One region of the Devosia sp. ZW T5_3 genome, then DNA from elsewhere that is predicted to be linked to it. Evidence: predicted binding sites of a transcription regulator. Region 1 holds the regulator's gene; each other region holds the start of a gene.
The links. The regulator LexA, encoded in region 1, represses DNA repair genes until DNA is damaged. The targets are predictions, from matches to a motif close to TGTTCNNNNTGTGTTCNG.
Positions count from the first base shown of each region.

Region 2: a site for LexA is predicted at 990-1,007, ahead of ACI3KW_RS01740 (DUF763 domain-containing protein). Genes of this name have one in related genera too.
Region 3: a site for LexA is predicted at 1,068-1,085, ahead of ruvC (crossover junction endodeoxyribonuclease RuvC). Genes of this name have one in related genera too.
Region 4: a site for LexA is predicted at 782-799, ahead of ACI3KW_RS11365 (ImuA family protein). Genes of this name have one in related genera too.

Region 1 covers NZ_JBJDRE010000002.1:35,786-37,984, reverse strand. The annotation lists gene glp (gephyrin-like molybdotransferase Glp) at 1-731, shown strand, start outside; gene lexA (transcriptional repressor LexA) at 840-1,553, shown strand; gene ACI3KW_RS02685 (YybH family protein) at 1,583-1,933, shown strand; gene ACI3KW_RS02680 (IlvD/Edd family dehydratase) at 1,984-2,199, opposite strand, start outside.
Region 2 covers NZ_JBJDRE010000001.1:354,437-356,635, reverse strand. The annotation lists gene ACI3KW_RS01740 (DUF763 domain-containing protein) at 1-956, opposite strand, end outside; gene ACI3KW_RS01735 (Gfo/Idh/MocA family protein) at 1,263-2,199, opposite strand, start outside.
Region 3 covers NZ_JBJDRE010000010.1:179,831-182,029, reverse strand. The annotation lists gene ruvA (Holliday junction branch migration protein RuvA) at 1-521, opposite strand, end outside; gene ruvC (crossover junction endodeoxyribonuclease RuvC) at 518-1,024, opposite strand; gene ACI3KW_RS14255 (GGDEF domain-containing protein) at 1,191-1,946, shown strand; gene ACI3KW_RS14250 (GGDEF domain-containing protein) at 2,017-2,199, shown strand, end outside.
Region 4 covers NZ_JBJDRE010000008.1:4,278-6,476, forward strand. The annotation lists gene ACI3KW_RS11355 (hypothetical protein) at 1-145, shown strand, start outside; gene ACI3KW_RS11360 (TerB family tellurite resistance protein) at 147-587, opposite strand; gene ACI3KW_RS11365 (ImuA family protein) at 818-1,627, shown strand; gene ACI3KW_RS11370 (Y-family DNA polymerase) at 1,512-2,199, shown strand, end outside.

The DNA of each region.
Region 1 (2,199 bases):
TGGCTGCCGCCGCCAATGCGCCCAGTCTTACGGTGGCCACGCGCCCCCGCATTGCTCTTCTCGCCACCGGCGACGAGTTGGCGCTGCCTGGCTCGCCACTCGCGCCCGACCAGATTGTCGCCTCCAACAGTTTTGGTCTTGCGCCCATGTTCGCGCCCTATGCGGCCGAGGTCACCGATCACGGTATCGCCCGTGATGACCGCGCCGCCCTGCGCGCCAAGCTCGAATCGATCTTCGCGGCCGAGCCCGATATTTTGATCACCACCGGCGGCGCTAGCGTGGGTGACCACGATATCGTCCAGGAAATTCTGCTCGAACTCGGCGTAACGCTCGATTTCTGGCGCATCAACATGCGCCCGGGCAAGCCACTAATGTTCGGCACCCGCGGCAAGACGCTGATTTTCGGTCTGCCGGGCAATCCTGTCTCGGCCATGGTCACTGCCACCGTCTTCATCAAGCCGGCCCTGCGCAAATGGCTCGGCTATGTCGAACAGCCCAGTTGGCGCCTGCCTTTGGCTGGCCCCACGCCGCCCAATTCGGCGCGCCGCCACTTCATGCGCGCCCAGCTCGTCCACACGCCAACCGGCCCCGAGCTCATGCCGATCTCACAGACCGACAGCGGCCACACCTCGTCCCTGTCAAATGCTGATATGCTGATCATCCAGCCAGAATTCGACCCCGGCGCCCATGCAGGTGCGATTGTCGAAACCATAGAGATCGACGCATTTTGACTGTCGAGCCAAGAAAATCGCGATACGGGCGCGGGGGATATTGCGGAACATAACTGGAACACGTATAGTCGTTCTGCCTATGTTCCGAATCCCTGTGGAGGGCCGCCAATGCTGACGCGCAAACAACACGAGCTGCTGATGTTCATCCACGAACGGATGAAGGAAAGCGGCATTCCTCCCTCATTCGACGAAATGAAGGACGCTCTCGATCTGGCGTCCAAATCCGGCATTCACCGCTTGATCACCGCGCTGGAAGAGCGCGGCTTCATCCGCCGCCTGCCCAACCGGGCCCGCGCCCTCGAAGTGGTCAAGCTTCCCGATTCGATGAATCCTTCGCTGGGCGGCCGCAAGGCGCGCTTCGAGCCATCGGTCATCGAGGGCACACTGGGCAAGGTATCCAACCCGCCGGCGCGCCAATCTGTTGGCGACGATTACGCCCGTCCGATCTCGATCCCCGTCATGGGCCGCATCGCGGCTGGCACGCCCATTGAGGCTATCCAGACCCACTCCCACACCATCATGGTGCCCCCCGAAATGCTGGGGGCCGGCGAACACTACGCGCTGGAAGTGCGCGGCGATTCCATGATCGAGGCCGGTATTTTTGATGGCGACACCGTCCTGATCAAGAAGCAGGAATCGGCCAGCACCGGCGAAATCATCGTCGCCCTGGTCGACGATGAGGAAGCCACCCTCAAGCGCTTGCGCCGCAAGGGCAATACCGTCGCACTCGAAGCTGCTAACCCAGCCTATGAAACCCGGATTTTCCCGCCTGACCGGGTCAAGGTCCAGGGACGCTTGGTGGGGCTGCTGCGGAAGTACTGATAGTGGACCACGCCACGCCTGAGGCGGTGATGGCAGCTTATGCCGAGCTCATCAACCAGCATGATTTTGAGCTGCTGACATCGTTGATCGATGACGACGCGACCTTTTGGTTCAGCTCTGGCTCCTACCATGGCATGGAGTCAGTGCGAGCCGCCTTCGAGCGGACCTGGCAGCGGTTTTCAAACGAAAGATATTGGCTGGAAGACGTCCGCTGGATCGCCAAGGCGGATACGGCGGCAAGCTGCATCTATAGTTTTCATTGGCAAGCGGTCATCGAAGGGCAACTGGCGCAAGGCAGCGGCAGAGGAACGACCGTTCTCGGCAAGCGAAGAGGCGAGTGGCGCATAGCACATGAGCATCTGAGCGCCTTTCCCGAGTAAAAAAGGCCCGCTGGTTTGGCGGGCCTTTCTGTTTCTGAGACTTAGCGCGCCTAGTGATTATCCCGCGGAATCCCGTTGGTCTGAGCGATCCGCTGGTACTTTTCAGCTGGCTTCAAAATAGCGCCGTCGCCGAGCTGGCCGACGATGCCGCGCTGGATTTCCTGCCATGGGGTCTGATGCTTGGGATATTTGTACCCGCCCATCGATTCCAGATCGGCCCGACGCGTGGCGATTTCCTCGTCGGAAATCAGGATATTGGCCGTGCC
Region 2 (2,199 bases), on a different contig from region 1:
CGGGCAGGATCGGAAAAACGATGCTGCGCGCCGTGAACGACCTCGGCGACCATCGCCAGCGACTCCACCGTGCGAGCCCCAACGCCGGGCACCAGCAGCAGTTGGGCAAAATCCGTCGGCCCGCGATCGGCCGCCGCGGCGAGGCTTCCGTGCAGGCGCCGCAGCAGGACGTCGGGTGGCCTTATGTCATGGTGCTCCGGCATCACCAGGTGCGGCAGCAGCGGCTCATCGTCGACCGGTTTCGCACTACTCCGCAAGCGACCGACCTCGCGGACGATTGCATCGGGGCCCAGCGAGGTCAGCAAATCAACGCTGCCCGCCCGTGCCCTATCGGCGCGCTTGTCGGTCAGATTGATGATCTGTCCTTGGGCCTTGCCCTCGATGGCAGCGTGCGGATGCTCGACAAAACTGCCCAGGCCCTGCGAGGTCCAGTGGTATCGGCGGGCATAGCCTGCATCGCCCTTCATACCCTGTTGCACTACCACCCACTTGCCGTCGTCAGCCACGATGAAGCCGTGCAGGTAGAGATCGAAACCGTCCTGGACCGCGGCGCTATCCACCTTGGCGACCAGTCGGCTTGCTGTCGCCAGCGCGGCGCCGTCGAAACCTACCCGGTCACCGACCGCCATCAACTCGCTGGGCGTGTTACGTGAATGTTTGCCCCGACCACCACAGACATGAAGGCCGAGCTCCTTTTCCAGCGGTCCCAGCCCGCGTTTCAAGGCACCGATGACGCTTGTGGTGATGCCTGACGAATGCCAGTCCATCCCCATCACGGCACCAAACGACTGGAACCAGAAGGGATGAGCCAGTCGCTGCAACAACTCGTCGCGTCCGTATTCGATGACGACGGCCTCGCAGATCAACGCTCCGAGTTTGGCCATGCGCTCGCTCAGCCAGCGCGGCACGCGGCCACCATGAAGCGGAAGATCGGCACTGCCGGAACGACTGGTCACTATTATCCTCGCATTATGCCGCCCAGCCTACCATAGAACAAAGCATAAACGAAAGGGCAAGATCTCCGTGAGCCGCCAACTTTTCCAGAGGTGAAGAATTGGAAATCCGCGGGTACCGCCATGCCATCCACCTGATCGAGAAGAGTAGCTACTGTCCCGACACCCGTGTGTTGTCGGTCTGGCTAGCGACGGGCGGAAATCGTTACGACTAACAAAACGTATCGCCCGAACCTATGGCGCGCTCGCGCTATCTTACCTAACGCGGTTTTTTCAATCGCCGTCGATTTTGCGCCAGCGACGCAATAGTCAGGATCGTGGCGACAAACCATGCTTGAGCTGGATCGGAAGGCCGTGGGACTCGATTATCGCGGCGATCAGATTGTGAACCGCCAAGACATCGCGCCCGCAGGCCACCGGTTTCCGGCACCGGGCGACCGCGTCCGCAAAATCCTCAATTAGGGCTTGATGAGCCTGGCTGGAAAATTCCATTGGATCGGCCCCCGATCCGGAACCAGCATCAGCGCCTTCAAAATCGATGTTGGAGCCATCATGCGACCGTACTGTGAGGTGTGTTCCCGCCAGTGTGGCGCTTCCTGCGACTCCAGTGATTTCTATGGCATCTGCCTGCCCAGGAAAGGCGCAGGTGGTGGCGGTGATGCTGCCCAGGGCGCCATTGGGAAAACGCATTGTCGCCGCTGCCACATCTTCTCCCTCCATGATGTGGACCGGGCTGGTGGAAACAAAGCCTGTTACCGTTTCAGGCATGCCGACGAGCGAGACCATCAGGTCAAGGTTATGGATGGCCTGAGTTAGCAGGACGCCACCGCCGTCGCGTGCCAAGGTGCCGCGCCCGGGCTCGTCATAATAGCTCTGAGGACGCCAGTAGTTTGTACGGGCACTCACCTGGACCAATTGTCCGAGGCGGTCCTGTTCAATGATGGTCTTGAGTTTCAGGGCAGCGGGCCTGAACCGGTTTTGAAGCACCATGCCAAGGATGATTCCCGCCGCATCGGCAACATCCACCAATTGCTCGGCTCGATCGACGCTGACCTCGATCGGTTTTTCCAGCAGCACATGCTTGCCGGCTGCAGCGGCCATTTGCACGATTTCGAGATGCGTATTGGGCGGGGTCAGGACCAGCACGGCATCGACACGCCGATCGTTGAAAATCGCTTCAATCGTGTCCGTTGTTGGAAGACCATGCGCCGCAGCGAAGGCGTCGCGACGTTCGCGCGAAGGGCTG
Region 3 (2,199 bases), on a different contig from region 1:
TGGGCGCTGGAATAGCCCAGATTGACCAGGGCGGAAACGGCATCGGCCACAGTGCCGGCGGCGCGGCCTTCACCGAGCGCGGTTTGGAGGCCCAACGTGCCGGCATCGATCCCCGGCCCGGTGGGCACCTTGCCCTTGAGTTCGGTGACGAGGCGCACGGCCAGCTTTGGCCCCACGCCATTGGCGCGGCCGATCATCGCCTTGTCTTGCAGGGCAATAGCGCTTGAAATTTCCGACGGCGACAGGGCCGACAAAATGCCCAGCGCGACGCGGGCGCCCACGCCCTGCACCGTCATCAGCAGGTTGAACCAGGCCTTTTCGGTTTCGCTGGAAAAGCCATAAAGCCGGATCATGTCCTCGCGCACGATGGTTTCGATGAACACGACAGTGGCTTCGCCCACGCGCGGCAAGGCCTGCAGCGTGCGGCTGGAGCAAAAGGTCTCATAGCAGACCCCGCCGACATCGATCAGCGCGAAATCGTCGCCAATGCTGTCGACCAAGCCCTTGAGCTTACCGATCATGCCAAAGCCCTCAGCCGCTGCTGCGATACCCGGTGATGGGCATGGCAGATGGCAATCGCCAGGGCGTCGGCAGCGTCGGCGCCTTTAAATTGCGCCGCCGGCATTAGGGTTCGCACCATCAGCTCCACCTGCCCCTTTTCCGCGTGGCCGGTGCCCACGACGGACTTTTTCACCAGATTGGCCGCATATTCGGCTACCGGCACGCCACGGGCCGCCGGAGTCACCAAGGCGATGCCCCGCGCCTGCCCCAGGATCAGCGCCGAACGCGCGCCCTGATTGACGAAGGTTTCTTCGACGGCAGCCTCGTCTGGCGTGAACTTGTCCAGCACTTCGCCAAGTCCCGCGAACAATACCGCAAGCCGGTCGGCCAGCGCGCCATCGGTGGGCGGCGTCAGCGTGCCGGCTGCCACAAAGCTCAGCCGATTGCCCTGCGTTTCAATCACGCCCCAGCCGCAGCGGCGCAGGCCCGGATCAATGCCAATGATTCGTACGCTCGCATTCATGGCTTCATCCTTAGTGTGGCCGGCCCAACTTACCAAGCCGAATGTGAACAAAGCGGCAACAAAACCCGGTGGAAAACCGGGGAAAGATAAAATTGCAGCTAAGCTCACAAGACCATGTTCAACAGCGCCTCCTAGTCTCACGCTTGGGAATGCAAGGACGAAACAGATGACCGGACTCCACCGGAGCCTCCCCAAGCGGGCCTGGGCTCATGTCTATCGTGTGACCGGAGGGATCGTTGCCGTTTCAATCGTCATTTCGATCATTCTGACCAACCTCTTCATGGAAGTCCTTTCGAACGGCGTGAATGTGCAGGGGCTGGCTGTCTCGGTGATCATGCCCATCGTGCTGGGCGGCCCGATGACGTTTTTTCTTGTGCTCAAGCATGAGCAATTGCGCTTCGCCAATGAGCAACTCGCCCATATGGCCACTGTGGACTGGCTGACCGGGTGCCTCAATCGCGGGGCCTTTACCGGCAAGGTCGCCACCTATCTCGACCGGCGCAACCAGCGCCCCGGAGAAGGCGGGGCTTTGCTCATCGTGGATGCGGATGATTTCAAGCGCGTCAATGATACGTATGGCCATCACAATGGCGACGAGGCCCTGCGGCTAATGGCCGGGGCCATCCGCGGCGCCGTGGGACGGCATGATCTGGTGGGGCGGCTAGGCGGCGAAGAATTCGGGATCTTTCTGGCGGGTGCCAATCTCGACGCTGCCGACACGGCGGCCGAGCGCATCCGGCAGGCCGTCAATGCCATCGCCTTTGCCCCGGGCGAGGCGCCCTGCCCGCTTTCGGTCAGCATAGGCGGCGCCGCCTATGTCAACCGCACCCGCTTCACCGATCTTTATCGCCTCGCCGACCAGCGGCTTTACGAAGCCAAGAATACCGGACGCGACCGCGTCGCTATCATGCAGGCCGCCTGACCATGGAACACTCATTGTACACCTGAACGACATTTCCCGGCATCCGATTTTTCTCAGCAGCGAGTTTTTCATGCTTCCTTCCAAGACCTTGACTGCATTGCAAAGCTGGTCGGGCGTGGCCCGCTCGACCCTTTTTGGGACTCTGGCTTGTGTCGTGGTGTCGGTGGTGTTCAACGCGCTGTTCTTCGATGATCTGGGCACGCGCGCCTTGCACCGCTCGCTCATCAGCGCCACGGTGCTGCCGGTCATCCTT
Region 4 (2,199 bases), on a different contig from region 1:
TGGCAATAGCTGCCACATCGCCTATATCGATGCCCTGGCCAATGACAATGCCAATGAGCTGGCACGCGAGGCTGCCGACAAATCCGGCAAGTTCGATTGCGCCAAGGACGAAATCGAGACGATCGGGGAATTCAAGGCCTGGTAGGCTAGGCCTGTTCGGCCTTGCCGATCTGGTTGCGCAATATGGTGCGGTCGCGGCTCGAGACGCCGATCAATTCGGCGACGCGCCAGACCATGTTGTCTTCCAGCTCGTGGTTCTTGCTGTCGGCAAACACCACCATCCACATCATGCGGATAATCTCGATGCGGTCGCTATCGGGCAGACTCGAGAGCCTTGAGGTAAAGTGGTAAAAATCCACCGCTTCGGCGTCGCGCAAGGCGGCCTGTTCCACCAATCTATCCACCGCTGCTTCATCAAGGCTATAATGGTCCATCAACGCGCCATGGATCGCCTTGCGCTCCACCGCATTGATCTGGCCATCGACCGAGGCCAGATGTACCAGTAGCGCCGCGACGGCCAGCTTGGGATCGTGATCGGAAAGCTCGTTTTCCGGCTTGTTGAACAGGCGGGTAATGGCCTCGAACATGGCATGGCCTCCTCTGGGGCGCGGCGATAAAACGGGTGCGCGCCGGAAGGCAGGCCTCAAACAGATAGCAGGCCTTGGGATTCTCTCAATGGCCGGGGCGGCCGGGTCACGCGGTCTTGACCGGCATTGATGCAGTCCCGCCACAGCCCATCCCAACAAAAAGGACTCGACTCTGCCGCCAAACGGAGTCTAATTGTTCCTGTTTTGTTCACAACAGAAAGGTCGGCTCCATGAGCTTGCCTGATCGACAACAGCGCCTTGCCGCGCTGCGCGACACTATTGCCGATATCGAGCGCAAACCGGTGCTGGCCGATCGGCGCACCATGCTGGCGGCCGAGCCGGGCGAAGGGTTTCCGCGCCTGGCCGGTGGATTGCTGCAGGAGGTTTTCACCGATGAGCGGCGCAATAGCGGCGCCGCGCTCGGCTTTGCCCTGGCCCAGGCCAAAAGCCTGCTCAGCGAAAAACGTCTCGCCGTCATCTATCTGCAATTGAGCAAACATGCCCAGGAAATGGGCCTGCCCTATGGGCCGGGCCTTGCCAGTTTCGGCTTTGATCCCGCGTCCCTCATCCTGGTGCGCCCCACCACTATGGTGGAACTGCTCTGGGCCGCCGAGGAGGCCCTGGCCTGCAAGGCCGTCGCCGCCGTCATCGCCGATATCGCCGACCACCCCAAAATCCTCGACTTCACCGCCAGCCGCCGCCTGAGTATGCGGGCGGCCAGTGCGGGGACTTCGTTTCTGCTTCTGCGCTACGGCACTGGAAGAGAGGCCAGCGCGGCGCATCTGCGCTGGCTTCTCACCCCCACGCTCAGCGCCCGCAAACGCTTCGATCATCTTGCCCCCGGCCCGCTGCGCTGGCGGGTTCAGTTGGAGAAGGGGGTGCTGCTCACCCAGCAAACCGAATGGCTTTTAGGCTGGACGCAAAATGGATTCACAACGCTCGACCCTGCAAATAGGGCTGCAAACCGGCATGCTGCCGGCGCGCCGCTTCCTCGTGCTGTTCCTGCCCACCTGGCCCACGGATTATCTGAAACGGCGTGACAGCAAGCTCACTGGCCCAATGGCACTTTATGAGCGCATCAAGGGCGGCCTGCGGCTTGCCGCCATTGATGCCGCAGCCGGCCGGGCCGGGCTCAGCGTCGGACAAAACCTGGCCGATGCCCGCGCCATGGTGCCGGGCCTCATGGTTCTTGAACTGGACCGACCCCTGCTTGAAGCCGCCTTCGCCGATTTTGCCGATTGGCATTCCAATGCCAGTCCGCTGGTCGCGGTGATGAGCGATGTCACAGCCTATGGCGATCTGGTGCTCGACATTACCGGGGTCGCCCATCTGTTTGGCGGCGAGCGGGCCATGCTGCGCATGCTGCTGACCCGGCTGCGCGAACTTGGCTATGCCGTTTCCGGCGCCATTGCGCCCACCATAGGGGCGGCCTGGGCCGTCAGCCATTTTGCCCGCAGCCAGGTGGTGGAAACCATCGATCTCGATGCTGTGCTCGATACCCTGCCTGCCGCCGCTTTGCGGCTCGACGCGGCCCAGATTGCCGGGCTCACCCAGATGGGGCTCAAGAGTATCGGCCAATTGCGGACCCGCGAGCGCAAGCCGCTACAGGCCA